One region of the Mesorhizobium sp. M0802 genome, then DNA from elsewhere that is predicted to be linked to it. Evidence: predicted binding sites of a transcription regulator. Region 1 holds the regulator's gene; the other holds the start of a gene.

Region 1 (14,919 bases):
TTCGCCAATGGCGCGACCCTGGGCGGCCATTGCGAGGTCGGTGACAGCGTTTATATCGGCGGCCTCAGCGCCGTTCATCAGTTCGTGCGTGTTGGTGACAACGCCTTTCTCGGCGGCTGCTCGGCTTTTGTCGGCGATGTCATTCCCTACGCCATTGCGGTGGGCAATCGCGCCAGCCTGCGTGGACTCAACATCATCGGCCTGAAGCGCGCCGGGTTGCCGCGCGCCGAAATCTACCTGCTGCGCAAGGCTTACAAGACCATCTTCGACCGCTCCCGCACTGTCGGCGAGAACATCGAATTCGCCAAGGCCGAGTTTGCGTCGTCGCCGACGGCCATGAAAATCATCGATTTCATCACCAGTCGCGGCAAGCGGCATTTTGCCGTCCCGTCGCTTAAGGGTGGCGACGGCGACGATGCCGATGACGAAGGCTGAGGCCACTTCAACGGGCCTCGATCTTGCGCCGGACGCCAGGGTCGGCATCATTGCCGGCGGCGGTAGCTTGCCGGTCGAAGTTGCCGCCGGCCTGGCGGAGGCCGGACATCCGCCCGTCATCATCCTGGTCGAAGGTCAGGCCGACCGTCAGTCCGACCTCACAATCTATGAGCATGAAAGCCTTGCGCTGGAAGACATCGGCTCGCTGGTTGCGTTGCTGAGGCGCCGGCGGATCACCCATCTTGTGCTTGCCGGCGAGATCAGGCGCAGGCCGCGGTTGGTCGACATGCGCCCGAGCCTTGGGCTATTGGCGCTTATACCCTCGCTCGCCATGGCGCTTGCCCGCGGCGATGACGGGCTGTTGAAGATATTGACCCGCGGCCTGGAGGCACGGGGCGTCAAGGTTGTCGGTGCGCATGAAGTCGTGCCCCGGCTCGTCGCGGCCGAAGGGCCGCTGACCAAAGCAGTGCCGCGAAAGTCCGACTGGCGCGATATCGAGGCGGCACACGCGGCGGCAAAGGCCATCGGCGCGCTCGACATTGGTCAGGCGGCAATTGCCATCGGTGGCCGCACTGTTGCCCTGGAAGGCGTCGAGGGCACCCACGGACTGCTCGAGCGGACGCAGCAGTTGCGCGGCCATGGCAGGCTGGCCGGCAAGACGCGCGGTGTCCTGGTCAAATGCGCCAAGCCTGGCCAGGAATTGCGTGCCGATCTGCCATCTATTGGCCCCCAGACCGTCGAGGCGGCGCATGCCGCGGGGCTCGCCGGCATTGCCGTCGAAGCCGGCCGTTCGCTCATCCTCGAAGGCCCCGCCGTTGTCGCGCGCGCCAATGCGCTCGGCCTGTTCGTGTTCGGCCTGCCGGCTGCGGAGTCTGTCCATGGCAGCTGAGAAGCCGCTGAAGATTGCCATCGTCGCCGGCGAAGAATCCGGCGACCTGCTGGGCGCCGACATCGTGCAGGCGCTGAAGCGCATGACCGGGCGCGAGGTGCAACTCGTCGGCACTGGCGGGCGGCATCTGCAGGTGCTCGGACTGGCGCCGCTGTTCGACGGCGCCGAGATCGCGCTGATGGGGCTCAGCGCCATCCTGCGTGACTTGCCGCGCCTGATGCGGCGGATCAGCCAGACGGCGAGCGTTGTCGCCGCCGAAAAACCCGACTGTCTGATCACCATCGACAGCCCCGATTTCTCGCTGCGCGTCGCCAAAAAGATCCGCGCCGCCGATCCGTCGATCCCGATCATCCATTATGTCTGCCCGAGCGTCTGGGCGTGGCGGCCGGGCAGGGCGGCCGCGATGAAGCCCTATGTCGACCACATACTGTGCATCCTGCCTTTCGAGGTAAAGGAGCTCAGCCGCCTCGGCGGCCCGCCCGGCACTTACGTCGGACATCGCCTCACGCATGATCCAGGCGTGCTGGGCGCGGCCAGGGCGCAAGCCCAGCCACGCGATCTCTCGGCCGATCACGTCAAGACGCTGCTCGTCCTGCCAGGGTCGCGGCGCGGCGAGGTGAGCCGGCTCATCGGTCCGTTCGGCGAGACGGCGTCGGCGCTTCGCGCGCGCGGCCACCGGCTGCGGCTGTTGCTGCCGACGGTGCCGCATGTCGCCGAACTGGTCAAAACATCGGTGGCGCGCTGGGATCAGGAGCCGGAAGTCATCCTCGATCCCGAGCGCAAGTGGCAGGCCTTCGGCAAGGCCGATGCGGCGCTGATTGCGTCTGGAACGGTGTCACTGGAACTGGCGTTGTCGGGTGTACCGATGATCTCTTGCTACAAGTTCGATCCGATCATGCTGATGGCGCAGAGCCTGATCACGGTGTGGAGCGCTGCTTTGCCCAACCTTATCGCCGACCGGCCGGTCGTGCCGGAAAGCTACAACCAGTATGTGCGGCCGCACTATCTGGCGCGGCAGCTCGAGGCACTGTTTTCAGACACCGCCTACCGCGCTTGGCAAAAGGACGGCTTTGGCGAGGTTGCCAGACGCATGGCCACCGACAGGCCCTCCGGCGACATCGCCGCCGATGTCGTTCTTCGCCACATCGGGAGAGCGAATAGGGCTTAGTAAGGAGTGAACGGTGAATAGTGAATAGTGAATAGTGAATAGTGAATAGTGAATAGTGAATAGTGAATAGGATTAACGCGCTCTCGCCTATAATCAAGCTGCTACTTACTACCTGCTACTTACTACCTGCTATTCGCTACTTACCATTCACCATTCACCCTCTTTCACCTTTTCGCAATCGGCACGTAGTCGCGTTCCGGCGCGCCGGTATAGAGCTGGCGCGGGCGGCCGATCTTCTGGTGCGGGTCCTCGATCATTTCCTTCCACTGCGCGATCCAGCCGACGGTGCGCGCGACCGCGAACAGCACGGTGAACATGGTGGTGGGGAAGCCCAGCGCCTTCAGCGTGATGCCGGAATAGAAATCGACGTTCGGATAGAGCTTCTTTTCGATGAAGTAGGAATCGGTCAGCGCGATCTTTTCCAGCTCCATGGCGATGTCGAGCAGCGGATCGTCCTTGATGCCGAGTTCGCCCAGCACTTCATGCGCCGTCTTCTGCATGATTTTCGCACGAGGATCGTAGTTCTTGTAGACGCGATGGCCGAAGCCCATCAGCCGGAACGGATCGTTCTTGTCCTTGGCGCGGGCGATGAATTCCGGGATGTGGTCGACATGGCCGATTTCTCCCAGCATGTTGAGCGCCGCCTCATTGGCGCCGCCATGCGCCGGGCCCCACAGGCAGGCGATGCCGGCGGCGATGCAGGCGAACGGATTGGCGCCCGACGAGCCTGCAAGCCGCACGGTCGAGGTCGAGGCGTTCTGTTCGTGGTCGGCATGCAGGATGAAGATGCGCTCCATGGCGCGCGCCAGCACCGGATTGATCTTGTATTCCTCGCACGGCACCGCAAAGCACATATGCAGGAAGTTGGCGGCGAAGTTCAGCTCGTTCTTCGGGTAAATGAAGGGCTGGCCGATATGGTATTTGTAGGCCATGGCCGCAATCGTCGGCATCTTGGCGATCAGCCGCATCGAGGCGACCATGCGCTGATACGGATCCGAAATATCGGTGGAGTCGTGATAGAAGGCCGACAGCGCGCCGACCACGCCGCACATCACAGCCATCGGATGCGCGTCGCGGCGAAAGCCGGTGAAGAAGCGCGACATCTGCTCATGCACCATGGTGTGGCGCGTTACCCGGTAGTCGAAATCGTCCTTCTGCGCCTTGGTCGGCAGTTCGCCGTAGAGCAGGAGGTAGCAGACTTCGAGGAAGTCGCCATGCTCGGCCAGCTGGTCGATGGGGTAGCCGCGGTGAAGCAGGATGCCGGCATCGCCGTCGATGAAGGTTATCGCCGACTCGCAGCTCGCCGTCGAGGTGAAGCCGGGATCGTAGGTGAAGGCGCCGGTGGTGTTGTAGAGCGCACCGATGTCGATGACGTCGGGCCCGACCGAGCCGCTTCGCACCTTGAATTCATGCGTCTTGCCGGCCAGTTCGAGCGTGGCAGTCGACGGGTGCGTCGTCTTGCTGCCGGGTTCCAGTCTTGTCGCAGCTTCGCTCATTCTCAAACTCCTTCATGTTCCTCATGCCGGCAAGGCAATTCCTGCAAACGACACGTCGAAATCACCGGAATGCGCGAACTCGCCACCGCATTTTAGGAGGTGCGTGCCAGATTGGGCCAAGGCCTAATGTTGCACTGCGAAACCCGCCTTTCAATGCCAATCTTTTTGGGCCAGCTCGCTCCTAATCGATTTGATCCGCAATCCGCGCCAGGCTTTCCTCGCGGCCAAGCACGGCAAGCACGTCGAACACGCCGGGCGAGGTGCTACGGCCGGTAAGGGCCGCCCGGAGCGGCTGGGCCACGGCGCCGAGCTTGTGGCCGCCGGCCGCTGCGAACTCGCGCACCGCGGCTTCAGCCGCGGCAGCCGACCAATCGCCCGAAACAGTCTGCAAAGCGGCATGTGCGCCGCGCAGGATAGCGCGCGCGTCGGCACTGAGCAGTGCTGCCGCCTTCTCGTCGATCGGCAGCGGCCGCTCGACGAACAGGAAGGCCGCGCCATCGGCCAGTTCCACCAGCGTCTTGGCGCGCTCTTTCAGGCCCGGCAAGGCGGCCAGCAGCTGCGCCTTCCTGGCGTCGTCGAGACGGGCGGCGATAGCAGATCCGCCTTCGAGGTATTGCAGAGTGGCGACGAAAATGTCGAACAGCTCGGTATCGGCCATCTTGCGCATATGCGCGCCGTTGATCGACTCGAGCTTGGCGAAGTCGAAGCGCGCCGCACTCTTGTTGACATCGCCGATGTCGAACCACGAGATCATGTCCTTGATCGACATGATCTCGTCGTCGCCATGGCTCCAGCCGAGCCTTGCCAGATAGTTGAGCAGTGCCTCGGGCAGATAGCCCATGGCGCGATAAGCCTCGACACCGAGTGCGCCGTGCCGCTTCGACAGCTTGGCGCCGTCGGCGCCGTGGATCAGCGGGATATGCGACATCGACGGGACGTCCCAGCCCATCGCGTTGTAGATCACCGTCTGGCGCGCGGCGTTGGTCAGATGGTCGTCGCCACGGATGATGTGGGTGACGCCCATGTCATGGTCGTCGACGACGACGGCATGCATGTAGGTCGGATTGCCGTCCGAGCGCAGGATGATGAAATCGTCGAGGTCCTTGTTGGGGAAGCGCACCTCGCCCTGCACACGGTCGTGCACCACGGTTTCGCCCTCGGTCGGCGCCTTGATGCGGATGGCGCCCTTGACGCCGGGAGGCGCCTCCGAGGGGGCACGATCGCGCCACTGGCCGTTGTAGCGCGGCGGCAAGCCCTTGGCGCGTGCGGCCTCGCGCATCGCCTCGAGCTCGGCAGGCGTCTCGTAGCTGTAATAGGCCTTGCCCAGGCGCACCAGCTCCTCGGCCACCTCACGGTGGCGCGGCGCGCGCTCGAACTGCGATATGGCCTCACCGTCCCAGGAAAGGCCGAGCCAGGTCAGCCCATCCAGAATGGCCTGTGTCGCCGCCTCGTTGAAGCGTTCGCGGTCGGTGTCCTCGATGCGCAGCACCATCGTGCCGCCGGTGTGCTTGGCGTACAGCCAGTTGAACAGTGCGGTGCGCGCGCCGCCTATATGCAGATAGCCGGTGGGCGAGGGGGCAAAACGGGTGACGACCGTGTCGGACATGGAACTCTCGGGAACCTTGGAAAGCGGGGCGTGATCGCGCAGACTTTCGCGCTTTGCGCGTTCATGTAGCATAGGAGGTCTGGGGCGCAAGGGGCAGACCCGATGGCTGGACGAGGCCGGGGCACGTCGGCAATTATCGGTTGCGTCAACGGGCGCCGGAGCCTTGTAGCACAAAATCTGTTCGCACCTCCGCGCAACCTCATTTGGCAGCAGCGTCAATGTCTGGGTTCCATTCGGCTGCAGCGTCCGTCACAGTGCCTGGAACATCGCTGCGACGGTGGTAGCCCCCTCTGACGAGCGGACATTTCTTCACGGAGGCGGACTGCCCGACTACAACGCCGCCGTGACAGCGTTGGCTTGGTCACGCATATTGACCTTTCTGCAATCATTATCGTGAACACCGCAACTGTGTGCAGTCCGGTCTCGCCACTAAGGAGGCAAGATTGAAAGAAGGACTACCGATGACCAGAAACGCCGACCCTACGGAGGGTGATCCGTTCTACCATGGTACCCGGGCGGATTTGAAACCGGGGGATCTGCTGAGCGTCGGCCACCCTTCCAATTTCAGAGGTAAACCACTGTCATGGGTCTATTTCACCCAGACACTTGAAGCCGCCATCTGGGGAGCAGAGCTTGCAACGGGTGACGGTCGTCAAAGGATTTACATCGTAAAGCCGACGGGGTTTTTCATGGATGACCCTAACCTGACCGATAAAAAATTTCCCGGTAATCCGACGAAATCCTACCGCTCCCGTGAGCCGTTGCTCATCCTGGGGGAGCTCGCTGAATGGCAGGGTCATACACCCGAACAATTGAAGGCAATGCGCGATGGGCTTGCTCGCCTGAGGGCGGAGGGCCGGGATATGATTGAGGATTGAGCGTCCTTGGCGAGTGATGGTCAATTCCGGCGCGGTGGACGCGACCGCACGGACTTTCGCGCTTTGCGCGTTCATGTAGCATAGGAGGTCTGGGGCGCAAGGGGCAGACCCGATGGCTGGACGTGGCCGGGGCACGAAGGAAGGCGAAGGCGCCGAGGCAAGCGTCAGCGAACGCTCGCTGTTTGCCGATAGTCCCTATGCCGAGCCGCTGCCCCTCGCGCTGCCTGAGCCGCATCCCGGCGTCGCGCCTGCGCTGCCCGGTCACGCCTTGCCGGCGCAAGTCACAGCGCCCGGATCTATCGCCCGTCTGCGCAGACGGCTTCGCCGTCCGTCATGGCCCGCGCTCCGCCGCAGCCTTGCCGTGGCCGCCAACACGGAGCTCGACCGGGGCGTCGCCTTCCTGCTGGTGCCGGTTTTCCTGGCGGCCGGCGTCATCATTTATTTCTCGCTGGCCGGCGAGCCCGGCTTTGCGCAGCCAATCGCCATTGTGGTGCTGGCGACATGTTGCGCTGTCGCCACGCGACCTCGGCCGAGGACGCATCTGTTCTGCATGGCCGCGATGCTGTGCGCGCTCGGCGTCGTCGCCGCCAAAGTCGAGACCTGGCGCGCCGGAACGCAGATGCTCGGCTCCGAGATCCAGACACGGCTGACCGGCCGCGTCGTCAGTCTCGAACAGATGGAGAGCGGGCGCATCAGGCTGACGCTTGACGTGGTTTCGACCGCTTACCCCAAGCTGCGCTACGCCCCGGAGCGGGTCAGGCTCTCGGCGCGGACCGTTCCCGCCGATATGACCGCCGGCTCCCTGATCACCGGCTATGCCAGGCTGTTGCCGCCGACCGGTCCGGTGCGGCCGGAGAGCTACGATTTCTCCTTCGACAGCTATTTCACCGGTATCGGCGGCAGCGGCTTCTTTCTCGGCAATCCGAAAACCATTGCTACGCAGGGACCGCCGCCGCTGGCCGCGCGGCTCTCCTCGGCAATCGAGAACGCGCGCGAAAACATTGCCGACCATATCAGGGGCAAGATCGGCGGCGCCGAAGGCGAGATTGCCGCGGCGTTGATTGTCGGGGTGCGCGCCGGCATCCCGGACGAGGTCAACGAAGCGATGCGGCGCACCGGCATCTACCACATCATCTCCATCTCCGGCCTGCACATGGCGCTGGTTGCCGGCACCATCATGGCGTTGCTGCGTGGCGCCTTTGCGCTGTTTCCCGATTTCTCTTCGCGCCGCCCAGTCAAGAAATATGCAGCAGTGGCAGCACTCGTCTCCATCGCCGCCTATCTCGTCATTTCAGGCGTCGTGGTTGCCGCCGAGCGCAGCTTCATCATGCTGGCGGTCATGCTTGTCGCCGTGCTGTTTGATCGCGCCGCACTCACCATGCGCAATCTGGCGATCTCCGCCATTGCCGTCATCCTGGTGTCGCCGCACGAGGTGGTCGGTCCCAGCTTCCAGATGTCGTTTGCCGCCACCGCCGCCCTTGTCGGCGCCTATGCCGGCTGGGCCGATTACCGCGCCGACAAGGTGAGAACGCCGCCGGCAAAGCGCTCCTTCGTCGGCTTCCTGTCGCGAAAATTCGCGCTGGCCATGGGCGGCCTCGCCATGACCTCGATCATCGCCGGCAGTGCAACCTTGCTGTTCGCCATCTGGCATTTTCAGCGTGTGTCGCCGCTCAGCCTGATCGCCAATCTGGCCGTGATGCCGATTGTTTCGTTGATCGTCATGCCCTTTGCCGTGCTCAGCGCACTGGCGATGCCGTTCGGCGCCGACGGGCCGTTCCTCTATGTGATGGGCAAGGGTCTGATGGCGATGATCGCTATATCGGCCTGGATTTCCGAGCGCTCGCCGGTCGACGCCGTCGGGCTGATCTCCATTCGCTCGGTGCTGTTGGTGGCGGTCGCCCTCGTCATCGCCACCATGGCCACCACCTGGCTCAGGTTGGCGGCCGTGCCTTTCGCGCTGGCCGGCCTGTTGACGGTGCCGCAGGTGCTTACGCCCGACGTGCTCATATCCGAGGATGCGCATCTGGTGGCCATGCCGATCGGTGGCGGCGAACTCGCCCTCAACCGCGAACGCTCCAACGAATTCACCACGGACAATTGGAAACGGGCGCTGCGGGCCGAAACCATTATCCCACCTGAGATTTTCGAGGCAACAGATACGCGGTTCGATCTCGATCCGCTCGATCTGCCGCCCGGCTCGCCCTTCTATTGCACCGGCGATCTCTGTATCGCCCGGCACCCTTCCGGAGCCATTGTAGCGCTTGCGAAAGACCGCAAGACGGCGCGGCCGGCCTGTGCCTTCGCGAGCCTGATCGTCATCGATGACGCCACCGCTTACAATCCGTGCCGCGACCCGCTGGTGCTGGTCGTGACGAAGAAACAGCTGGCCCGCGACGGCAGCGCCGCCGTCTTCTTCGATCCGCAATCGGCAGCTGCAGCGCCAACCATCCGCTTCGCCGTCGACAAGCCGTATCGCCCCTGGCACGAGCAACGCCGCTTCTCCCGCGAAGCGCGCGGCCTGCCGCCTTACAACCAGCGTGAAAAGTACAAACCCAAGCCGGCTCAGTAGCGCCGGATCAATCCGACAAGCTTGCCCTGCACCTTCACCCTGTCCGGTCCAAAAATGCGGGTCTCGTAGGCCGGGTTGGCGGCTTCCAGGGCGATCGAGGCGCCCTTGCGGCGGAAGCGTTTCAGGGTCGCTTCCTCATCGTCGACCAACGCCACCACGATCTCGCCGGGGCTGGCTGTGTCGGCATTGCGGATGATGACCGTGTCGCCATCGAAAATGCCGGCCTCGATCATCGAATCGCCCTTGACCTCGAGCGCGTAGTGTTCACCGCCCATGATCATGTCGGGCGGCACCGAGATCGAATGGGTCTGATGCTGGATGGCGTCGATCGGCACACCGGCAGCAATGCGTCCCATCACCGGGATCGACACCGCCGAAACGGCGTCGTCATTGCCGGCCGACATCGAACGCGACGGCGAGCCCGGCTTGATCTGGCGACCGATACCGCCTTGGCCCATCGCGCCTTGTCCTTGGCCGCCTTGCCCTTGGCCGGTTTGACCAAGACTGCCCTGAATGACGCTCGGCGAAAACTTCCTCGCCGCATTGAGGCCTGGTGCGATCGAGTCGGGCAGCCGCAGCACTTCCAGCGCGCGCGCCCGGTTCGGCAGCCGGCGAATGAAACCGCGCTCCTCAAGCGCCGTGATCAGGCGGTGGATGCCGGACTTGGAGGCGAGGTCAAGCGCTTCCTTCATCTCATCGAAGGACGGCGGGATTCCGCTCTCCTTCAGGCGTTCATGGATGAACATCAGAAGCTCATGTTGTTTGCGCGTCAGCATCGCGGCCCCCAGGGGTTCTGAAACCAGAATCAGAAAAAACAAACCCAGAACAAACACTATCTGTTCCAGTTGTGTTCCGCAACCTTTTAAAGTTTAATGAATGTGTTGACGTTTTGTTCAGCGTGACGTTCGGCACCGCGAGCGGCGCTCGTAGTCGTTGGCCGGCAACGGGGTGAAACGAAGACAAAGTGCCCTGCGTCGTCGGCTACGATCGCCGCTTCCTTTTCGGACGGGGCTGCGCAGCATCCGCGCCGGGTTCACTCTGGGCATAGACCTGCAGCGTGTAGCCGATGTGAGCGGTCATCAGAGTTTTCGCACGTTCGACGTCGCGATCGAGGGCCGCTTCCATCAGGGCGGTATGGTGTTCGATCGCCACGGCGTCGCGCAGGGCCGCCACGGCCTTCCGGTGGCCATCCGTGCGGCCGGCGGCGGCGCGCAGCGTCGGGGCCAGACCCAGAAAGCGGTGATGGCGATGCAATTGGTCGGAAATCGTCGCATTGAAGCGCAGCAGCCAGCTGGATGTCGCGGCACTGAGCAGCGCCGCATGGAAGGCATCGTGTTTTTCGTACCACGCGTCGACCGCATCATCCGATGGATCGTCGAGAACAGACCCGCACCGTGAGAGACGATAGTGGGCGGCAACGACCGCGTCTTCCCACTCACGGTCGCCCTCCTCGATCGATTCCACCAGCAGGGGCAGTTCGACCACCAGCCGCGCACGCGCCAAATCCTCGAGCTCCGCCCGAGAGACGGGAGCGACCGCAAACCCGCGGTTGCTGATGGCGGTCACAAGCCGTTCCGCCTCCAGCCGCGACAGCGCCTCGCGCAACGGCGTCCAGCCGATGCCGTAGGTGTTGCGCAGCGTGCTCAGCTTCAACGGCGCGGCAGGCGCCAGCCGGGTCGCAAGAATATCGCGCCTGAGCAGGCGATAGGCCGCTTCCGTCTTCGAGGTCTGCTCGTCATCCAGCATCGTGATCCATCAGACATAAACGCTCGGCGGATCATTATATATCAAAGCCTTTCAATGGGTGAATTATATATAATGTTTGACAGTTCAAGGGCGACCACTCAAGATCGCCGGCATGTTTGGGCGGCAGGCTCCGCCGCGCGCGTTTGTCCATGGAGGGGCGCCGGATCATGAGCACGACACCCGATCTCGCTACAATCGAAGCAATGGATGCCGCCGATCCGCTGCGCTCCATGCGCGAACGCTTTGTCTTGCCGCAAGGCGTGATTTATCTCGACGGCAATTCCCTGGGCGCCGCGTCAGCGGTCGTCTTCAGCGAACTGCAGCAGGCCGCCACGCAGGAATGGGCGCACGACCTCATTCGCGCCTGGAACACCGCCGGCTGGTTCAACATGCCGGTGGAACTCGGAGATCAGCTCGGGCGACTGATCGGCGCGGCTGATGGGCAGACGGTGGTCTGCGACACAACCTCGATCAACATCTACAAGCTGCTGCACGCAGCGCTCGGCATGCGGCCGGATCGGTCGGTCATCGTTGCCGAGGGCGACAGTTTCCCGACCGACCTCTACATGGCCGAAGGCGTCGCCTCGACCCGGCCGGGAACGCGGCTGCGGCTGGAGGGCGTCGACGCGGCCGCAATCGAGGAGCTGATCGACGACAGCGTTGCCGTCATCCTGGTCAACCACGTCAACTACAAATCCGGCCAGTTGCGCGACATGGCGGCGCTGACGCGCAAGGCACATGACGCCGGCGCGCTGATCATCTGGGATCTCTGCCACACGGCCGGCGCCTTGCCGGTCGAACTTGACCGTGCCAATGCCGATTTCGCCGTCGGCTGCACCTACAAATACCTCAATGGCGGCCCGGGCTCGCCAGCCTTCATCTACGCGGCCGAGCGCCACCATGACGATGCCCACCAGCCGCTCAGCGGCTGGTGGGGCCATGCGCGGCCCTTTGCCTTCGAGCAGGGCTTTGCCGTCGGCAGCGGCATTCGCCGCTTCCTGTGCGGAACGCAGCCGGTGCTGTCGATGCGGGCGCTCAAGGGCGCGCTCGATATCTGGAACGACGTCGATATGGCGGCGGTGCGCAGAAAAAGCATCGCGCTGACCGACCTGTTTATCCAGCTCGTCGAAGCCAGATGCGGCGCCTACGGGCTTGAACTGGAAAGTCCTCGCGACGGCAGCCAGCGCGGCAGCCAGGTGTCGTTCCTCCATCCGCATGGCTATCAGGTGATGCGCGCGCTGATCGAGCGCGGCGTGATCGGCGATTTCCGGGCGCCGTCGACCATCCGTTTCGGCTTCACGCCGCTCTATGTCGGATATGGCGATGTCTGGCAGGCGGTCGAAGTCCTGGAGGATATTCTGCGCACCGGCGCCTGGCAGGACGCCCGCTTCGCGGTGAAGACCGCGGTCACCTGAGGAACTAGAGCAATTTCAGGAAAAGTGTGAAGCGGTTTTCCGTCCGCAATTGCGTCAAATCAAAGAGCTAGAGCATTTCGCCGTTTACGTTAAACGGTGAAATGCTCTAGAGCCGGGTGCGGACCGTCCAGAGCTCCGGAAACAGCACAACCTCCAGCATCTTCTTCAGATAGGAGGCGCCTGAGGTGCCGCCCGTGCCGCGCTTCAAGCCGATGATGCGCTCGACCGTGGTGACGTGGTTGAAGCGCCAGCGGCGGAAGTAATCCTCGAAGTCGACCAGCTTCTCGGCCAGTTCGTAGAGCATCCAGTAGCGCTGCGGGTCGCGGTAGACGGTTTGCCAGGCAGCCAGCACGTCTTCGTTCTCGACGCGCGTCTCGCGCCAGTCCGTGCGCCCGGCATCGGCGCCGATGTCGAAGCCATTGCGCGCCAAAAGCAGAAGCGCCTCGTCGTACAGCGACGGCGTGGCCAGGATCGCTTCCAGCCTGTCCGTAAGATCGGGCCGGTGCTTGTGCGGCCCGAGCATGGCTAGGTTGCGGTTGCCGGCCATGAACTCGATAGCGCGGTACTGCCACGACTGGAAGCCCGAGGATTGGCCGAGCGCGTCGCGAAACTCGGTGTATTCGCTTGGCGTCATCGTGCGCAGCACGTCCCAGGCATTGTTGAGCTGCTCGAAGATGCGCGCGACGCGAGACAGCATCTTGAAGCTCGGTTCGAGGCGGTCGGCGCGGATAGAGCGGATCGCGGCGCCGATCTCGTGCAAAGCGAGCTTCATCCACAATTCCGATGTCTGATGCTGGATGATGAACAGCATCTCGTCATGGGCCGAAGACAGCGGCGCCTGCGCATCGAGCACCTTGTCCAGCTGCAGATAGTCGCTGTAGGACATCCGCTCCTTGAACGACATCTGCGCGCCATCGGACGCCGGATCGTGCGGCTTAATCAATTGCTCTTCTCCGCGCGCAACCGGAAGCGCTGGATCTTGCCGGTCTGGGTTTTGGGCAAGGCGTCGATGAACTTCACCGAACGCGGATATTTGTAGGGCGCGATCGTTGCCTTGACGTGGTCCTGCAGGCGTTTGACGGTCAATGCGTCCGGCGAAACACCTTGCACAAGCACGATATGCGCCTCGACGATCTGGCCGCGTTCACCGTCCTCGGCGCCGGTCACCGCGCATTCGGCGACGTCGGGATGCGAGAGCAGCGCCGCTTCGACCTCGGGGCCGGCGATGTTGTAGCCGGCGCTGACGATCATGTCGTCGGAACGCGCGGCGAAGTGGAAGAAGCCATCCTCGTCCTGCGTGAACGTATCGCCGGTGAGATTCCAGCCATCGCGGACATAGTCCTTTTGCCTGGCATCGGCCATGTAGCGGCAGCCGGTCGGGCCGCGCACCGCCAGCCGGCCAGTAGAGCCGCGCGGCAGCTCCCGCATCTCGTCATCGACGATGCGTGCCTGATAGCCGCCGACGGGTTTGCCGGTGGAGGCCGGCTTCATGTCGTCGAAGCGGTTGGAGATGAAGATATGCAGCATCTCGGTGGCGCCGATCCCATCGAGGATCGGCTTGCCGGTCTTCTCAGTCCATTCCTCGAAGACAGGCGCCGGCAGCGTCTCGCCCGCCGAAACCGCGACGCGCAGCGAGGACAGGTCAGCGCCTTGATCCATGGCCTTGAGCATGGCCCGATAGGCGGTTGGAGCGGTGAAGGAAATGGTCGCTTTGTAGGTCTCGATGATGTGGATCATGTTGGGTGGCGTCGCCTGTTCCAGCAGCGTCGCCGCGGCGCCGAAACGCAGCGGGAAGATGGCGAGCCCGCCAAGACCGAAGGTAAAGGCAAGGGGCGGGGAGCCGACGAAGATGTCGTCGGGCGTCACCTCCAGGATTTCGCGGGCATAGGCGTCGGCGACGATCAGCAGGTCGCGGTGGAAATGCATCGTCGCCTTCGGCACGCCGGTGGTGCCGGAGGTGAAGCCGAGCAGGGCGACATCGTCGCGGCCGGTGTTGACGGCAGTGAAGGTGACCGGCTTGTCGAGGGCGGCGCGGTCGAGTTCCGCGTCATGGTTGGCCGTGCCGTCGAAGCCAATGACCTGCTTGAGATACGCACTGCCCTTGGCGCAGGCGGTCATCTCGTCCATCAGCCTTGTATCGCAAAGCGCAACCGTGATTTCCGCCTTGTCGACGATCTTGGCGAGTTCGCCGGCGCGCAGCATCGGCATGGTGTTGACGACCACCGCGCCAACCTTGGTGGCGGCCAGCCAACAGGCGACCATGGCCGGGTTGTTGGCCGAGCGGATCAGCACCCGGTTGCCCGGCTTGACGCCATAATTCTCGACCAGGGCATGGGCGAGCCTGTTGGTCCAGTCGGACAGTTCCTTGTAGGTGCGGCGGCGGCCATTGCCGATCAGCGCGGTGTGGTCGCCGAACCCTTTTTCGACCAGCCTGTCGGTCAATTCGACGCCGGCATTTATGTGGTCGGGATAGTCGAAGCCGTCGAGCAAAAACTCCGGCCATTGCTCCGGCGGCGGCAGGTTGTCGCGCGTGAATGTGTCGATATGCGCTGATGGCCCAAGCATTTTCGGCTGCCCCTGTCTGCCTCGCGCCCATGGCTGAACAAGGCGCAGGATCGCACCAGTCGAAATTTGTTTCAAGCCTAAAATGTTTTTAGGTCGCAGCATTGACGCCGCCCTGTTCGGCGGCCATTCCTGTCGACTGAACTGAAGCCATC
Region 2 (14,919 bases), on a different contig from region 1:
TCATGCTGGCGCTGACGCGGCTCGGCGCCAATGTGACCGGCGACGCCAATTTGCCTGTCGCGCCGCGCCGCTATCACTTGGCCGGCAAAGCAGAAACAGCGTTCAACGCCGTCCTGATCGTGCTCGCCTTGCTGTTCGTCGCCGGACCGATGGCGGCCACCGTTGCCTCCGGCCTCGGCGCCGATCTCGGCCGGCTGGCGGGCGAGAGTGCCGTGCGTCAGGCGACGCTGACCAGCGCCGGTCTCGCCTTCTCGGCGGCGCTACTTTCGGTGGCGCTGGCACTGTCGCTGATCATGGCGCGGCGGGCACTGTCGCTGCGCCGCCGGTCCAGTGCCCGTTCATTGCTCGAACATGCCACCGACACCGGCGCCGGCTTCGTCCTCGTCGTGCCGCCCATCGTCATCGGCGCCGGCTGGTTTCTCCTGCTGCGCACGGTCAGCGATGTCTTTGCCATCGCGCCGGTCATGGTCGTCACCGTCAATGCGGTGATGGCGATGCCCTTTGCCATCCGCGCGATGCGCCCGGCCTATGATGCGGCGAGCGAGCGCCATGAAAAGCTGTGCGCGCAGCTCGGCATTGCGGGCTGGAACCGGCTGCTTCTGGTCGACTGGCCATCGCTCCGGCGGCCGCTGGCCACCGGCTTTGCCTTCGCCATGGCACTGTCGCTCGGCGATCTCGGCGTCATCGCGCTGTTCGGCAGCGATTCGGTGCAGACCTTGCCCTATCTCCTGCTGGCGCGCATGGGCAGCTATCGCACGGCCGATGCTGCCGGGCTGGCTTTGCTGCTCGGGGCGGTCTGCCTTGCATTGGTGGTCGCGGCAGACTGGCTGGGACGGGGAGAGAGATCGTGACGTCCGCTGTGGAGAAAGGCACGACTGTCCGGCTGGACAAGGTCTCGTTCAGCTATGGCGAAACGTCATTCCTGTTCGATGTCGAATTCGATACATCGAAGATCACCGCCATCATGGGGGCAAGTGGTTCGGGCAAATCGACCTTGCTCAATCTGGTGGCTGGTTTCGAGACGCCGGAGTCCGGTCGTGTGCTGATCGGCGCCGCCGATGTCGGCGCCAAGCCGCCTTCGGCGCGGCCGGTGTCGATGGTATTCCAGGAAAACAATCTGTTTGCTCATCTCTCGGTGGAGAAGAATGTCGGGCTCGGCCGCTCGCCATCGCTCAACCTGACCGACGCCGATCGCGCCGCAATCGCCGAGGCGCTTGACCGCGTCGGCCTGGCCGGCAAGGAAATGCGCCTGCCGCGCGAACTCTCCGGCGGCGAAAGGCAGCGCGTGGCGCTCGCCCGCGTTCTGGTGCGCGACCGGCCGGTGCTGCTGCTCGACGAGCCGTTCGCTTCGCTCGGGCCAGCACTGCGCGACGACATGCTCGAGCTGGTGGCCGGCGTTCATGCCGAGCGGGCGATGACGGTGCTGTTCGTCACGCATCAGCCGGAAGACGCTCGCCGTATCGGCGAGCAGATGGTTTTTCTGGACAATGGCAGGGTTGCCGCGACGGGACCTGCCGCCGATTTTTTCGACGGCACTGGCCCTGAAGCGTTTCGGCGCTATATCGGCGCAAGTTCGGGCGGATCACGCGATATTGCCCGGAAGCGGACATAATTTACGACCAAACCGGCTACAGGTGATGTGGCGCTTGCTTGCCATGGTCCAGTCGATGTGGCTAGGTCCGCTTAGTACTGGTCCGGCACGAGCCGTGATTTGCCCCTACAGCGCCGCACCCGGCCGGATGCGTAAACGCTGTAGGTTTTTTGATGTGTGCAGGATTGCCAACGAAAACCGATTTTTCGCTGGCGCGGACCCCGGTCCAAATCATGCGCCGAGAGCTGAAGGAACGCCGTGCTGCCGACCGGCACTGACACTTTGAAACGCAGACCGCTGGTGCGCTTCCTCGCGCTGGCCGGCCTTGCCGTGGCGCTGGCCAGCTGCCAGATGTTCACGCCTCCCGAAGTGCAGGAATCCGGCTTCCAGCCTTCCGACAAGCCGATCACGGTCGACAATGTCGCCGCCAACAGCAAGCTTGCCGAACTGGCGAAGGCACAGCATCCGCGCATCCTTGCCACCTATGGCGGCGAATATTCCGATCCCAAGCTCGAGCGCATGGTGGCCAAGGTTGTCGGCAGCCTGACCGTGGTGTCGGCCAATCCGACCCAGACCTATCGCATCACCATCCTCAATTCGCCCAACGTCAACGCTTTCGCGCTGCCGGGTGGCTATCTCTACGTCACCCGCGGCCTGCTGGCGCTGGCCAATGATTCGGCCGAACTCGCCGCCGTCATCGCACATGAGATGGGCCACGTCACCGCCAATCATGGTCTGCAGCGACAGCAGCTCGAGGCCGAGGAAGGCCTGGCGACCAAGGTGGTCTCCGATGTGCTGGGCGACAGCCCGACCGCCAAGCAGGCATTGATCCGCGGCAAGCTGAGGCTGGCGCAGTTCTCGCGCAACCAGGAGCTGGAGGCAGACGCCATCGGCATCAAGTCGATCGGCGAGGCGGGTTACGATCCCTATGCCGCCGGGCGTTTCCTGCAGTCGATGTCGGCCTATACAGATTTCCGCTCGATCAGCGGCGCCACCGACGCCAGCCTCGACTTCCTGGCTACGCACCCCAACACGCCGCAGCGAATTGATCTGGCGCAGCGTCACGCCCGCCAGTTCGGCGCGCCGGGCATCGGCACGCGCGACCGCGATTCCTTCCTGGCCGGGATAGACGGCCTGCTCTATGGCGACACGCCGGAAGAGGGCTATGTGCGCGGCCAGACCTTCCTGCATCCGGGCCTCGGCGTATCGTTCACGGTGCCCGACGGCTTCATCATCGACAATTCGGCAGCGGCGGTGACGGCGACCGGTCCCGGCGACATGGCGATCCGCTTCGACGGTGTGTCGATCGACAAGGATCGTGCGCTGACCGACTACATCAGAAGCGGCTGGGTGGCCGGTCTCGACGAGACCAGTGTGCGCCAGGAGACGATCGACGGCAACGAGGCGGCGACAGCGCACGCCGGCGCCGATGGCTGGCAGTTCGACATTGCAGTGATCCGCGCCGGCGGCCAGGTCTACCGGCTTTTGACAGCGGCCCCCTCGGCCAGCACGACACTCGATCCGGTGGCACGCTCGGTCAGCAGTTCGTTCCGCGTGCTCAGCCCCGCCGAGAAAGCGGCACTGAAGCCGCTGCATATCCGCGTCGTCACGGTACAGGCCGGGCAGACGATGGGCACACTTTCGGCGCAGATGGTCGGCGTCGACCGCAAGCTCGATCTGTTCCGCGTGCTCAACGCGATGTCGCCGGGCGCCTCGGTTTCGGCCGGCGACAAGGTCAAGATCGTCACGGACAGATAGCGCCGGTCTTCGTCAGAAACCCCAGCCTTCATAGTGCATTTTTCTGAGATAACTCAGGGCGGTACCCCTGTTCCTGGCAATCTCACGCTGCCATGAATTCGGGGTTCTGCTTGACCAGCGCGAGCTTGAGCTTTTCCATGGCGCGGGCCTCGATCTGGCGGACACGCTCCTTGGAAATGCCGAGCGTCTCGCCAAGCGCCTCAAGCGTGGCACCTTCGTCGCTCAGCCGGCGCTCCTCGATGATCCTGAGTTCGCGGGCATTGAGCGCGCGGAGCGCCGTCTTCAGCCACATCAGGCGCCGTTCGACGTCGATGGTGTCGCCGGCGACCTCGTCAGGCAATGGATCGTCCGAAATCAGGAAGTCCATCCGCTCAGTGGTGCCGGCTTCGTCGGCGAGCGGTGCGTTGAGCGAAGAGTCAGGTGCTGAAAGCCTGGAATCCATCTTCGCGACATCGGCCTCGGAGACGCCGAGGGCTACCGAGACTTCGCGGTAGAGCGTGGCGTTGGAGATCGGCTCGGCGCCATTGGCAAGACGGGCGCGCAGGCGCCGCAGGTTGAAGAACAGCGCCTTTTGCGCCGAAGAGGTGCCGCCGCGAACGATCGACCAGTTGCGCAGGATGTAGTCCTGCATCGAAGCGCGGATCCACCATGTCGCATAGGTCGAGAAGCGCACCTCGCGCTCCGGCTCGAAACGCGCGGCTGCTTCCAGCAGCCCGACATGGCCCTCCTGGACCAGATCTCCGAGCGGCAGGCCGTAATGTCGGAATTTCGAAGCCATGGAGATGACCAGCCGCATATGGGCGACGGTGATCTGATGCAGCGCCTGCTGATCCTGGTCCTCCTTCCAGCGCAAGGCGAGAACATGTTCCTCATCGCGCTCGAGGTAGGGGGCTTTCATTGCCGTGCGGACCATGGTCCGTCCTGCCGTGTCTTCGATCATGCCGCGCTCCTGCTCCCGGACATTTTCGGACGGCCTGGCGGCCGTTATCTCTGTTTGACGCAATTCCGAAGGAAACCGCTTTCCCACTTTCCTGGAATTGCTTCGGGCCTAGCGCAGCCAAGGGTTCTTGAAATGGAAACGCGGCGCCCTACAACATGCCATGAACGTGCCACACCGGGGATTGGTTCCGCCGCCGATGGCGGTTGTTTTGTGCGGTCCGACAGGGCGCATCGACACCGCAGATCGGGACTATTGGCACCGATCGGAGCTGCTTTGAGAATCTGATTTCTGGATCGCCGTTTTTTTGAAATCTGGTTCCTTATTTTGCTGCGCTGTATCTGTCAGTTTCCGGCTCTCACAAGTGCCGGACACCGGCCAAGGACGGGATCACATAGAAATGAAATGGCTCAATTCGCTCATCGTCGCCGGAACGCTTCAGGTTCTGGCTGTTACATCAGGCCATGCCGGCGCCAATCTTGACCAGATCAAGCAGGCCGGCACCCTCAAGGTCGGCACAGAAGGCACCTATGCGCCCTTCACCTATCATGATGCTTCCGGCGCGCTGGTCGGCTTCGACGTCGAGATCGCCAAGGCGATCGGCGACAAGCTCGGCGTCAAGGTCGAGTTCCTCGAAGGCAAATGGGACGGGCTGATCGCCGGCCTCGACGCCAACCGCTACGACGCCGTGATCAACGAGGTCGGCATCACCGACGCGCGCAAGGCCAAGTACGATTTCTCCGATCCTTACATCGCCTCCAAGGCCGTGCTGATCGTGCGCGGCGACAACACCGACATCAAGACCTTCGCCGACCTCAAGGGCAAGAAGTCGGCACAGTCGTTGACATCGAATTTCGGCAAGCTCGCCGAGACCAACGGCGCCGAACTCGTCGGCACCGACGGCTTCGACCAGTCGATCCAACTGCTGCTCACCGGCCGCGCCGACGCCACCATCAATGACAGCCTGTCTTTCCTCGACTTCAAGAAGCACAAGCCGGACGCCAATGTGAAGATCGCCGCGCAGGAAGAGAACGCCGACTATTCCGGCGTCATCGTGCGCAAGGGTGATCCGGAGCTGGTCGCGGCGATCAACAAGGCGCTGGCCGACATCAAGGCCGACGGCACCTACAAGAAGATCGCCGACACTTATTTCGGCCAGGATGTCTCGCAGTAAAGACCATCTCCCGGCGGTTTGCCGGCAATGACAAATAGCGGCGGGCCGTCTTTGACGGCTCGCCGTTTTTCGCATGATATGAGAAGCACACAATCGCACTGCCGTCACCGCGGCGGTCTGTGAAGGAGGAGCCGTTCGTGCCGCACTGGCTACACCTGATGCTGGACTCGTTGCCGACACTGCTGTGGGCGGCGTTGATCTTCACCGTACCGCTGACATTGCTGTCGTTCGCACTCGGCCTGTTCGTCGGCCTGGTTGTCGCCCTGGTGCGGCTGTTCGGTCCCAAGCCTCTGGTTGCCGTGGTCCGCTTCTATGTCTGGATCTTTCGCGGCACGCCGCTTCTGGTGCAGCTGTTCCTGATCTTTTACGGCCTGCCTTCGGTCGGCATATTGCTGGATGCTTTTCCGGCGGCGCTGATTGGATTCACCCTCAACATAGGCGCCTACAGTTCGGAAATTATCCGCGCCGTGATCGGCTCGGTGCCGAAGGGCCAGTGGGAGGCGGCCTATTCGATCGGCATGACCTGGAGCCAGGCGATGCGGCGCACCATCCTGCCGCAAGCCGGCCGCGTCGCCGTGCCGCCGCTGTCCAACACCTTCATCTCGCTGGTCAAGGATACGTCGCTCGCCGCCGCCATCACTGTGCCGGAGATGTTCCAGGCGGCGCAGCGCATCGTCGCCACCACCTATGAGCCGCTGATCCTCTATGTCGAGGCGGCGATCCTTTATCTGGCGATGAGCTCGGTGCTTTCGGCCTTGCAGACGCGGCTGGAGGAGCGGCTCAACCGTTATGGCGGCTTCCTGGAGGCGCGCTCATGATCGGCCTCACCGACATCGAAAAGCGCTTCGGCGACAATCTGGTGCTGAAGGGCGTGACGGTCACCATTGCCGAAGGCAACGTCACCGCGCTCGTCGGCCCCTCCGGCGGCGGCAAGAGCACACTGCTGCGCTGCATCAACCTGTTGGAGATCCCGACCTCGGGCATGGTGCGCATCGGCGACGAGACGCTGGAATTCCGTCCCGGCGTCAAGATCCCCAGCCGCGACATCCAGCGCCTGCGGCTGCAGACCGGCATGGTGTTCCAGAATTTCCAGCTGTTCCCGCATCGCACCGCGATCGAGAACGTCATGGAAGGCCTGGTGACGGTGCTGAAATGGCCGACGGCAAAGGCGCGCGAGCGGGCACTGGCGCTGCTCGAGAAGGTCGGCATGGCGCACAAGGCGGACGATTGGCCGGCAACGCTGTCGGGCGGCCAGCAGCAGCGTGTGGCGATCGCCCGCGCCTTGGCGCCGTCGCCGAAAGTGCTGCTTTGCGACGAGCCGACCTCGGCGCTCGATCCGGAACTGGCGCAGGAAGTGGTCGACGTGCTCGGAAAACTCGCCAGCGAAGGCACCACCATGGTGATGGCCACGCACGACCTTCGCCTTGCCTCCAAGATCGCGCAGGAGGTGGTGTTCCTCGATGCTGGCGTCGTCGTCGAGAAGGGGCCGTCCACCGTGGTGTTCAGCAATCCGGAGCGTGAACGGACGAAGCGTTTTATTGCGACGCTGAAGCAGGAGGCGGAGAAGGAAGCCGGCGGCTGAGCCTTCTACCTCCCCCTTGTGGGGAGGTCGGACGGAAGGTCCGGGTGCGGTCTGGGGTCGTCCCCATCCTCGCTGCTTCGCAGCGACCCTGCCTGGGCGAGCCACGGGTCCCGCCCGTCCTTGGAACCCCACAAGGGGGTAAAAACAAAAACCCGGCACAAGGCCGGGTTTTTCATGATTTCGACGGTGAAAGCGATCAGGCAGCTTCTTCCTGCTCGGCTTCCTCATTGTCGGCCTTGGCGCCGCGCTTCGGGCCCTTGTTGAGGTTGACCTCGATCAGGCGCACGGCTTCGGTTTCCGACATGCGGTTGACTGCCGCGATCTCGCGCGCCATGCGGTCGAGTGCCGCCTCATAGAGCTGACGCTCGGAATAGGACTGTTCCGGCTGGTTGTCGGCACGGTAGAGGTCGCGCACGACTTCCGAGATCGAGATCAGGTCGCCCGAATTGATCTTGGCATCATATTCCTGCGCACGGCGCGACCACATGGTGCGCTTGACGCGGGCGCGGCCCTGCACGACCTTCAGCGCGCGCTCGACATAATCCTCTTCCGACAGCTTGCGCATGCCGATGGAGGTCGCCTTGGCGACCGGAACCTTCAGGCGCATCTTGTCCTTCTGGAAGTCGATGACGAACAGTTCCAGCTTGTGGCCCGCAACTTCCTGCTCGTCGATCGAGACGATCTGGCCGACGCCGTGTGCCGGATAGACGATGTACTCGCCGGTCTTGAAACCGTGGCGTGCCGAGGTGGACTTCTTCTGCGGGGTGATCGTTGCCATTACGCCCTGAACTCCTTGTTGTGGCACCGGCGGCCTGCCGGTCCGAACGCATGCGACCGGGGACACCGATCGTTAGCCGCACAACAGATGAACCCATCGGAAAAAGCCGGGACCGGCAAACCGCATACATAGCGACTGCCTGGCCCAGATCGCTCTGGTCCGATTGGGGATTTCACCTTTCAGTGATTTGGGGCGCTTGCGCCATAAATCGACGTTGTGTCACCGGCATGTTTCAACTGGTGTAGCACAAAAAGTCGGAAGAATCAAGGTTTTGCTGCAAACGCGAAGGTCGAGCGCCATCGCCGCCTGTCAAGGCAGTTAATGTATGATGCGCGTTACGCAGCGTTATGACGATCCAATAGGCCGCACTTTTTTGCTTTGCGCATCACCCTTTCCGAAATCGATTCCGATTCCAGCGTCATGTGCTCAGTCGCCTTCGCCGGGCTCGGCGGAGAAATATTTCTCGAACTTGCCGGCCTCGCCGTCGAAGCTCTTGGCATCTGCCGGAGGCTCCTTCTTGGCGGTGATGTTGGGCCATTTCTCGGCGTATTCGGTGTTGACCTGCAGCCATTTGTCGAGGCCCGGCTCGGTGTCGGGCTTGATTGCATCGGCCGGGCATTCCGGTTCGCAGACGCCGCAGTCGATGCACTCGTCGGGATGTATGACAAGCATGTTCTCGCCCTCGTAAAAGCAGTCGACCGGACAGACCTCGATGCAGTCCATGTACTTGCATTTGATGCAGTTGTCGGTCACGACATAGGTCATTGGTCGGCTCCGGGACGTCCCGTTTTTGCTAGAGCGACGTGCGTCCACTTGGACGCACAAAGTACGCTCTGACACTTTGAATCTGCGCATCGTGCCTTCCGAAAAATCGATTTCCGATTTTCGGGCCGATGCGGCGGCTTTTTTGGTGAGGTAACGCCTTTGCCTGCCGCTTGCAAGGGCAGCCATTGCAGGCGGGGCCCGCGTGTCCGGAATGAAATTCCAGACCGCCGGCATGGCGCAGACGGCCAAGGCTTCAGTCTTCGCCGAACAGCCGGTCGGTTTGCCTGCGCTCCTTCTTGGTCGGCCGGCCGCTGCCGGCGTCGCGCAGCGCCGGAATGGCATCGGCAACAGCCTCGCCTTTGGGGGCCGGCGGCGGGGACATGTCCTCGTAGAGCGTGCGTGCTTCATCGGCCGGACCGCGCCGCACGCCGGTGCCAAGCACCTTCCAAACGAAGATGCGGCGCTCGTGCGTAATGGTCAAAACGTCGCCAGGCTTGACCAGATCGGAGGCCTGCGCTGCTTTGTCGCTGTTGATGCGGACGCGTCCGGCGACAACCAGCTTGGCCGCCAGCGAGCGCGATTTTATCGCGCGCGAAAAGAACAGCCACTTGTCGATGCGCTGACGACCTTCAGCAACCATCGCAGCGAGTTATTTCTTGTTGGAGCATGATCTTGTCCGAAAACCGGTTCCACTTTTCGGGATCATGCTCAGAGCTTACTTCTTCAGCTGGTCGCGCAAGGCGGCGAGCTTGGCGAAGGGCGAGTCCGGATCGAAGCGCGCCGGGCGTTCCTCGCGTGGCTTGGCCTGGAAAGCCGGCTTGGCGCCTTGCGGTCCGCCTTTGCCTTCCGGCCTGCCGCCTTTCCAGTCAGGCCGGCCCTCGCGCGGACGCTCGCCTTGCGGCTTGCCGTCGCGGCGCTGTTCGCCCTCGGCCTGCGGCTTGGGCTTGAACTTCGAACGGTCGAAGCGTGGCTTGGCGGCACCGTCGCGCTGGTCGCGCCGGCCCTGATAGGCCGGCCGTTCGCCCGGTGCCGGCTGTCCGCCGGCAGCGTCGGCCGGCGCATCGGCGCGGCCAGCCTGGCCGTTACGCGGGCGATTGTCCCGGCCTTGACGATGGCGCGGGCGCTGCTCGAAACGACCCTGCCGCCACAGCAAGATGGGCTTTGGCGCTTCGGCCTCGGGGACAGGCTCAGCGCTTCCACCCTCCCCCTCGTGGGGAGGGTCGGCGCGCAGCGCCGGGGTGGGGGCAGCGCCGGCGTCGGCGGTTGCGCCTGAAGTGTCTGCTGTGTCTGCACCTGCTTCGTCAACGCTGTCACCCGCGTCGCTTCGCGCCGCGACCTCCGCCATCGAGGGGGAGGTAAGGGCGTCGGCGTTTTCGGCGACGGTGGCGTCGGCAGTGTCGTCAGCTTCCGCAACAGCCGGAGCTTCTTCCGCGATTTCTGCGTGAGCTTCGACTTGCTCGTCCGCGACAGGCTCTGCCGTTGCTTCCGCGATGGCTGGAGCTTCGGCGGTAGCTTCAGCGGCCGGAGTTGGCTCCGTACCCTCTTGAGGCGCGCCCGGCTGAGCGTCCGCAGCAACAGCCTCCGCTGCGGCTTCGGCGACGGGCTGCTCAGCCGCAGGCTCAGCGGCGGCAACCGCATCCGGCTCCGATCCAACGGCCGGCGCTTCAGCGACGGCTTCACTTGCAGCGGCTTCCGCCGCCTTGGCCTGTTCAGCTTTTGCAGCCGCGTCCGCAGCCAGCTTGGCGGCAGCCGCTTCCCGCGCCGCGTTGTCCTGTGCTTCCAGCCGCGCCTTGACCTCTGCCGGCGGCTTCGGCTCGGCGCGATAGCCGAGACCTTTCAGGATCTCTTCCATGTCGTCGGCGGTGGCGCCGAGGATGGACATCATCGGCGGCGTCACCATGAAGGACTGGCCGTCATAGGCGCCGTCCGGGCGCTGTCCCAGACCGGGCTTCCAGTTGGTCGCAGGCCGGATCAGGTCGGCCAGCCGTTCCAGAATGTCGATGCGCACGGCGCGGCGGCCGAGATTACGGTAGCCGGCGAGCTTGTAGAAGCTCTTGTCGAAAGCCGGATCGATGACCACCGAGGTGCGGCCGGAGGCCAGCGCGTGCACGACGTCGCCAAAGCCGGGCTTGTCCTTGCCGTCGTTCTTCAGCGCCCACAAAAGCGTGATCAGTCCGGCGGGCGCCGGCTTGATCAGCGCCGGCACGAAGACGTGGTAGGCGCCGAAGCGCACACCGAGCCGGCGCAAGGCGGCGCGACCCTCCTGGTCGAGCGACTTCATTTCCTCGGCGATGTCGCGGCGGTTGATGAGGCCGAAATGCTCGACGAGTTGGAAGGCGATGCCACGGCCGATGCCGGCGATCTGCTCGGCATTCTTCAAGTCGACCAGCGGCTTCAGCAAGGATTCGATCTGGAAATTGACGAAGCGCTCGGCGCGCGCGGCGACCTTGTCGCGGGCGGGACCGGTCAACTGCTCGTCGGCCAAAAGCACCAGGCGCGGCTTCAGCGCGTCCTCGCCGGCAACCAGCGTGCCGATCGGCGCGCCGATCCAGCGCAGCGTGCCGTCGGAGCCGAGCGCAAGGTCGCCATTGGCGCAGGCGCCGAAGCGTTCGGCACGTGCCTCGAACTCGGCGGCCAGCGCTTTTTGCGCTGCCGTACGCACGGCCTTGGCGTCTTCGCCGCCGGCGCTCTGATCGGCGGTGAAGCGGAACCCTTGCAACTCGCCGACATGATGGCCTTCGACAAGGACGGTTCCGGTAGGACTGATTTCGGCTTCAGGCATTGTATTTTCTCTAAGGCGCCGCATGAGGACGGAAGTCCTGCGGTCTACAAACCGTTTCGTCAACCGCTCATGCAGCGCATCCGACAATCTGTCTTCGATTTCGCGCGTCTTTTCCCGCCAGTGTGCCTGATCGGCCAGCCAGCCCGGCCGGTTGGACACGAATGTCCAGGTGCGGATCTGCGCAATGCGGTGCGACAGCGTGTCGATGTCCCCCTCGGTCGTATCGGCGCGGCGCACCTGCTCGGCCATGTAGTTCTCGTCGACATGGCCGTGTTTGGCGAGGTCGGTGTAGATAGAAGCGATCAGGTCGGAGTGCTGGGCCGGCGCGATCTTGCGGTAGTCCGGCAACGCGCAGGCTTCCCACAGCAGCGCCACGCGCTTGGCATTGGTAGCCAGCGCGCGGATGTCCTCGTCGCGGGAGAGATGTTCGAGCGCCTGCGCATCGACCGCCGGCAGCGCCCGCGTCAGGCCTTCGACCGGCGCGTTGGTTTCGATCGAGCGCTTCAGCGCGTCGAGGCTGGCGAAGTCGAAATGCGCGGTGCGCCATTGCAGCACCTTCACCGGATCGAACTCGTGCCCCTCGATGCGCTTGACCAGTTCCTCGTCCAGCGGATCGACCTGGCCGGTGACGCCGAAGGTGCCGTCGCGCAGATGCCGGCCGGCGCGGCCGGCGATCTGGCCGAGCTCGGCCGCCGTCAGGTTGCGGTACTGGTAGCCGTCGAATTTGCGGTTCTGGGCGAAGGCGACATGATCGAGATCAAGGTTGAGGCCCATGCCGATGGCGTCGGTGGCGACGAGATAGTCGACGTCGCCTGCCTGGAACATTGCCACCTGGGCGTTGCGGGTGCGGGGCGACAGCGCGCCGAGCACGACTGCCGCTCCTCCTTGCTGGCGGCGGATCAGCTCAGCGATGGCATAGACCTCGTCGGCGGAGAAGGCGACGATGGCCGTACGCCGCGGCAGGCGGGTCAATTTCTTCGAACCGGCATAGGCCAGGTGCGACAGGCGAGGGCGCGTCACCACCGAGACGCCTCTCAGCAGCTTTTGCAGGATGCCATGCATGGTGGCCGCGCCGAGCAGCAGCGTTTCCTGGCGCCCGCGCAGGTGCAGGATTCGGTCGGTGAAGATATGGCCGCGCTCGAGGTCGCCGGCGAGCTGCACCTCGTCGATGGCGACGAAGGCAACGTCGGTCTCGCGCGGCATGGCTTCGACGGTGCAGACCGAATATTTCGCGCCGGGCGGCTGGATTTTTTCCTCGCCGGTGATGAGCGCCACCTTGTGGGCGCCGACCTTTTCGCAGACGCGGGCATAGACCTCGCGCGCCAGAAGGCGGAGCGGCAGGCCGATAATGCCGCTCTCATGCACCACCATGCGCTCGATGGCGAGATGGGTCTTGCCGGTGTTGGTCGGACCCAGCACGGCAGTCACGTCGCGGCCCGACAGGATCAGCGGCTCGGTGTGTTTCGGCTGGATGTTCATCGGCCTGGAGATGAGGCTTTCTGCATCGTGTTGTCGGGAGCGCGCCTCGCGTGGCGCGTATGACAGGCGACACATAGGGATTTCAGGCGCGAAGCGAAAGCGGAATGTTCCGGCCGGCAATCCCACGGTTCGTCTTTGAGGTCTCAATTAACAGTTGGAACGAGTCTGGAACGAATCGGCGACGAATCAGTGACTCCGGCAGATTCAGGTTTTGTTCACGGCTACATGTGGATTTTGCGAGCCTGAGTCTCACCATATGCTGAATCGCGGAAACTGGCCCGATTCCTGCAAGGCGACCATTGGCGTTAACCTTTGCCGGCGGGGCATCGTCGTGATCCGATACGCCTCGGCCAACATTATGAAATTGCTGAATTTTCTTAATCGGCCTTAACCATTTTCCGGTGGTATTCGGCCTTGGTCGTTAACGTTCCGCTCAAAGCCGGAACGAATTGGTGACGAATCGGCGATGGCGGGATTTTCCTGGTTTGTTCACCCCAACATGTTGTGTTGTCCACAGCTTGTCCACCGAGAATTCACAGCTTGCGAACCGGGTTTTGCACAGGGCGCCTGGAAATCGTTAATCTTTGCGTGCCGGAACGGGTCAATGTCTAGCGCGCAGCCCGGGAACATCGCCGGCCGGCGATGAAAAAACGGGCCATAAGCCGGCCCGTCCTACCGGGCGAAATGCTGTCGTTCAGGCGAAATACTGGCCGCCATTGGCTGTGATGGTCGAACCGGTGATGAAGCCGGCGTCTTCGGAAGCGAGGAAGACGACGCAACGCGCGATCTCTTCCGGTTCGCCGAGGCGGCCGACCGGAATCTGCGGGATGATGCGTTCATTCAGCACCTTCTCGTCGATCGCCTTGACCATCTCGGTGGCGATGTAGCCGGGGCAGATGACATTGACTGTGATGCCCGCGCGCGCGCCCTCCTGCGCCAGCGCCTTCGAGAAGCCGATGTCGCCGGCCTTTGCGGCGGAATAGTTGACCTGGCCGGCCTGGCCTTTCTGGCCGTTGATGGAGGAAATGGTGATGACGCGGCCGAATTTGCGGTCGCGCATGCCGCCCCACAGCGGATGCGTCATGTTGAAGACCCCAGACAGATTGGTGTCGATGACTTCCTTCCACTGCTCGCGCGTCAGCTTGTGGAACATGGCGTCACGGGTAATGCCGGCATTGTTGACCAGCACCGAGACCGGGCCGAGATCGGCCTCGACCTGTTTGATTCCGGCGGCACAGGCGTCGTAGTCGGCGACCGACCATTTGTAGGTCTTGATGCCGGTTTGTGTGCTGAACTTCCCCGCTGCCTCGTCATTGCCGGCATAGTTGGCGGCAACGGTGTAACCGGCATTCTTCAGGCCGATCGATATGGCGGCGCCGATGCCGCGCGATCCGCCGGTGACGAGCGCTACTTTGGTCATTGAAAGTTCTTCCTCCCTTTGGTCGGAAGAAGGGAATAGGGAGTGGGAATAGCGAGTACGGATCGATATCCCGCCGCGCTGCTCCTTCTTCCCTCTTCGCTACTCCCTATTCACTACTCACTTCTTGTTCACAGCGCTTCCACGCACAGAGCGACGCCCATGCCGCCGCCGATGCACAGCGTGGCAAGGCCCTTCTTGGCGCCGCGGCGGCGCATCTCGAAAACCAGCGTGTTGAAGACGCGGGCGCCCGACGCGCCGATCGGATGGCCGATGGCGATGGCGCCGCCATTGACGTTGACGATCGACGTATCCCAGCCCATGCCCTTGTTGACAGCGCAGGCCTGCGCGGCGAAGGCTTCATTGGCCTCGACAAGGTCGAGGTCCTTGACCGACCAGCCGGCTTTCTCGAGCGCCCGCTTCGAGGCGGGAATAGGTCCGGTGCCCATGATCGCCGGATCGACGCCGGCCGTCGCCCATGAGGCGATGCGCACCAGCGGGGTGATGCCGCGCCTTGTGGCTTCAGCCTCGCTCATCAGCAGCGCGCCGGCGGCGCCGTCATTGATGCCCGACGCGTTGGCGGCGGTCACGGTGCCGTCCTTGTCGAAAGCCGGCTTCAGCTTGGACATGGCGTCGATGGTGGCGCCGTGGCGGAT

The links. The regulator LexA, encoded in region 1, represses DNA repair genes until DNA is damaged. The targets are predictions, from matches to a motif close to TGTTCNNNNTGTGTTCNG.
Region 2: a site for LexA is predicted at 13,002-13,019, ahead of NKI10_RS09120 (helicase-related protein). Genes of this name have one in related genera too.

What each region holds. Positions count from the first base shown of each region.
Region 1 is NZ_JAMYOY010000005.1:244,891-259,809, forward strand. It holds gene lpxA (acyl-ACP--UDP-N-acetylglucosamine O-acyltransferase) at 1-435, shown strand, start outside; gene NKI10_RS10985 (LpxI family protein) at 422-1,324, shown strand; gene lpxB (lipid-A-disaccharide synthase) at 1,314-2,492, shown strand; gene gltA (citrate synthase) at 2,657-3,988, opposite strand; gene gltX (glutamate--tRNA ligase) at 4,170-5,594, opposite strand; gene arr (NAD(+)--rifampin ADP-ribosyltransferase) at 6,056-6,472, shown strand; gene NKI10_RS11010 (ComEC/Rec2 family competence protein) at 6,585-9,041, shown strand; gene lexA (transcriptional repressor LexA) at 9,035-9,817, opposite strand; gene NKI10_RS11020 (GntR family transcriptional regulator) at 10,023-10,787, opposite strand; gene kynU (kynureninase) at 10,955-12,202, shown strand; gene kynA (tryptophan 2,3-dioxygenase) at 12,309-13,145, opposite strand; gene NKI10_RS11035 (AMP-binding protein) at 13,142-14,767, opposite strand.
Region 2 is NZ_JAMYOY010000004.1:203,836-218,754, forward strand. It holds gene thiP (thiamine/thiamine pyrophosphate ABC transporter permease) at 1-851, shown strand, start outside; gene thiQ (thiamine ABC transporter ATP-binding protein) at 848-1,612, shown strand; gene NKI10_RS09080 (M48 family metalloprotease) at 1,943-3,349, shown strand; gene NKI10_RS09085 (RNA polymerase factor sigma-32) at 3,432-4,289, opposite strand; gene NKI10_RS09090 (amino acid ABC transporter substrate-binding protein) at 4,687-5,460, shown strand; gene NKI10_RS09095 (amino acid ABC transporter permease) at 5,598-6,278, shown strand; gene NKI10_RS09100 (amino acid ABC transporter ATP-binding protein) at 6,275-7,042, shown strand; gene NKI10_RS09105 (CarD family transcriptional regulator) at 7,239-7,820, opposite strand; gene fdxA (ferredoxin FdxA) at 8,247-8,585, opposite strand; gene NKI10_RS09115 (RNA-binding S4 domain-containing protein) at 8,839-9,225, opposite strand; gene NKI10_RS09120 (helicase-related protein) at 9,301-12,846, opposite strand; gene phbB (acetoacetyl-CoA reductase) at 13,541-14,266, opposite strand; gene NKI10_RS09130 (acetyl-CoA C-acetyltransferase) at 14,395-14,919, opposite strand, start outside.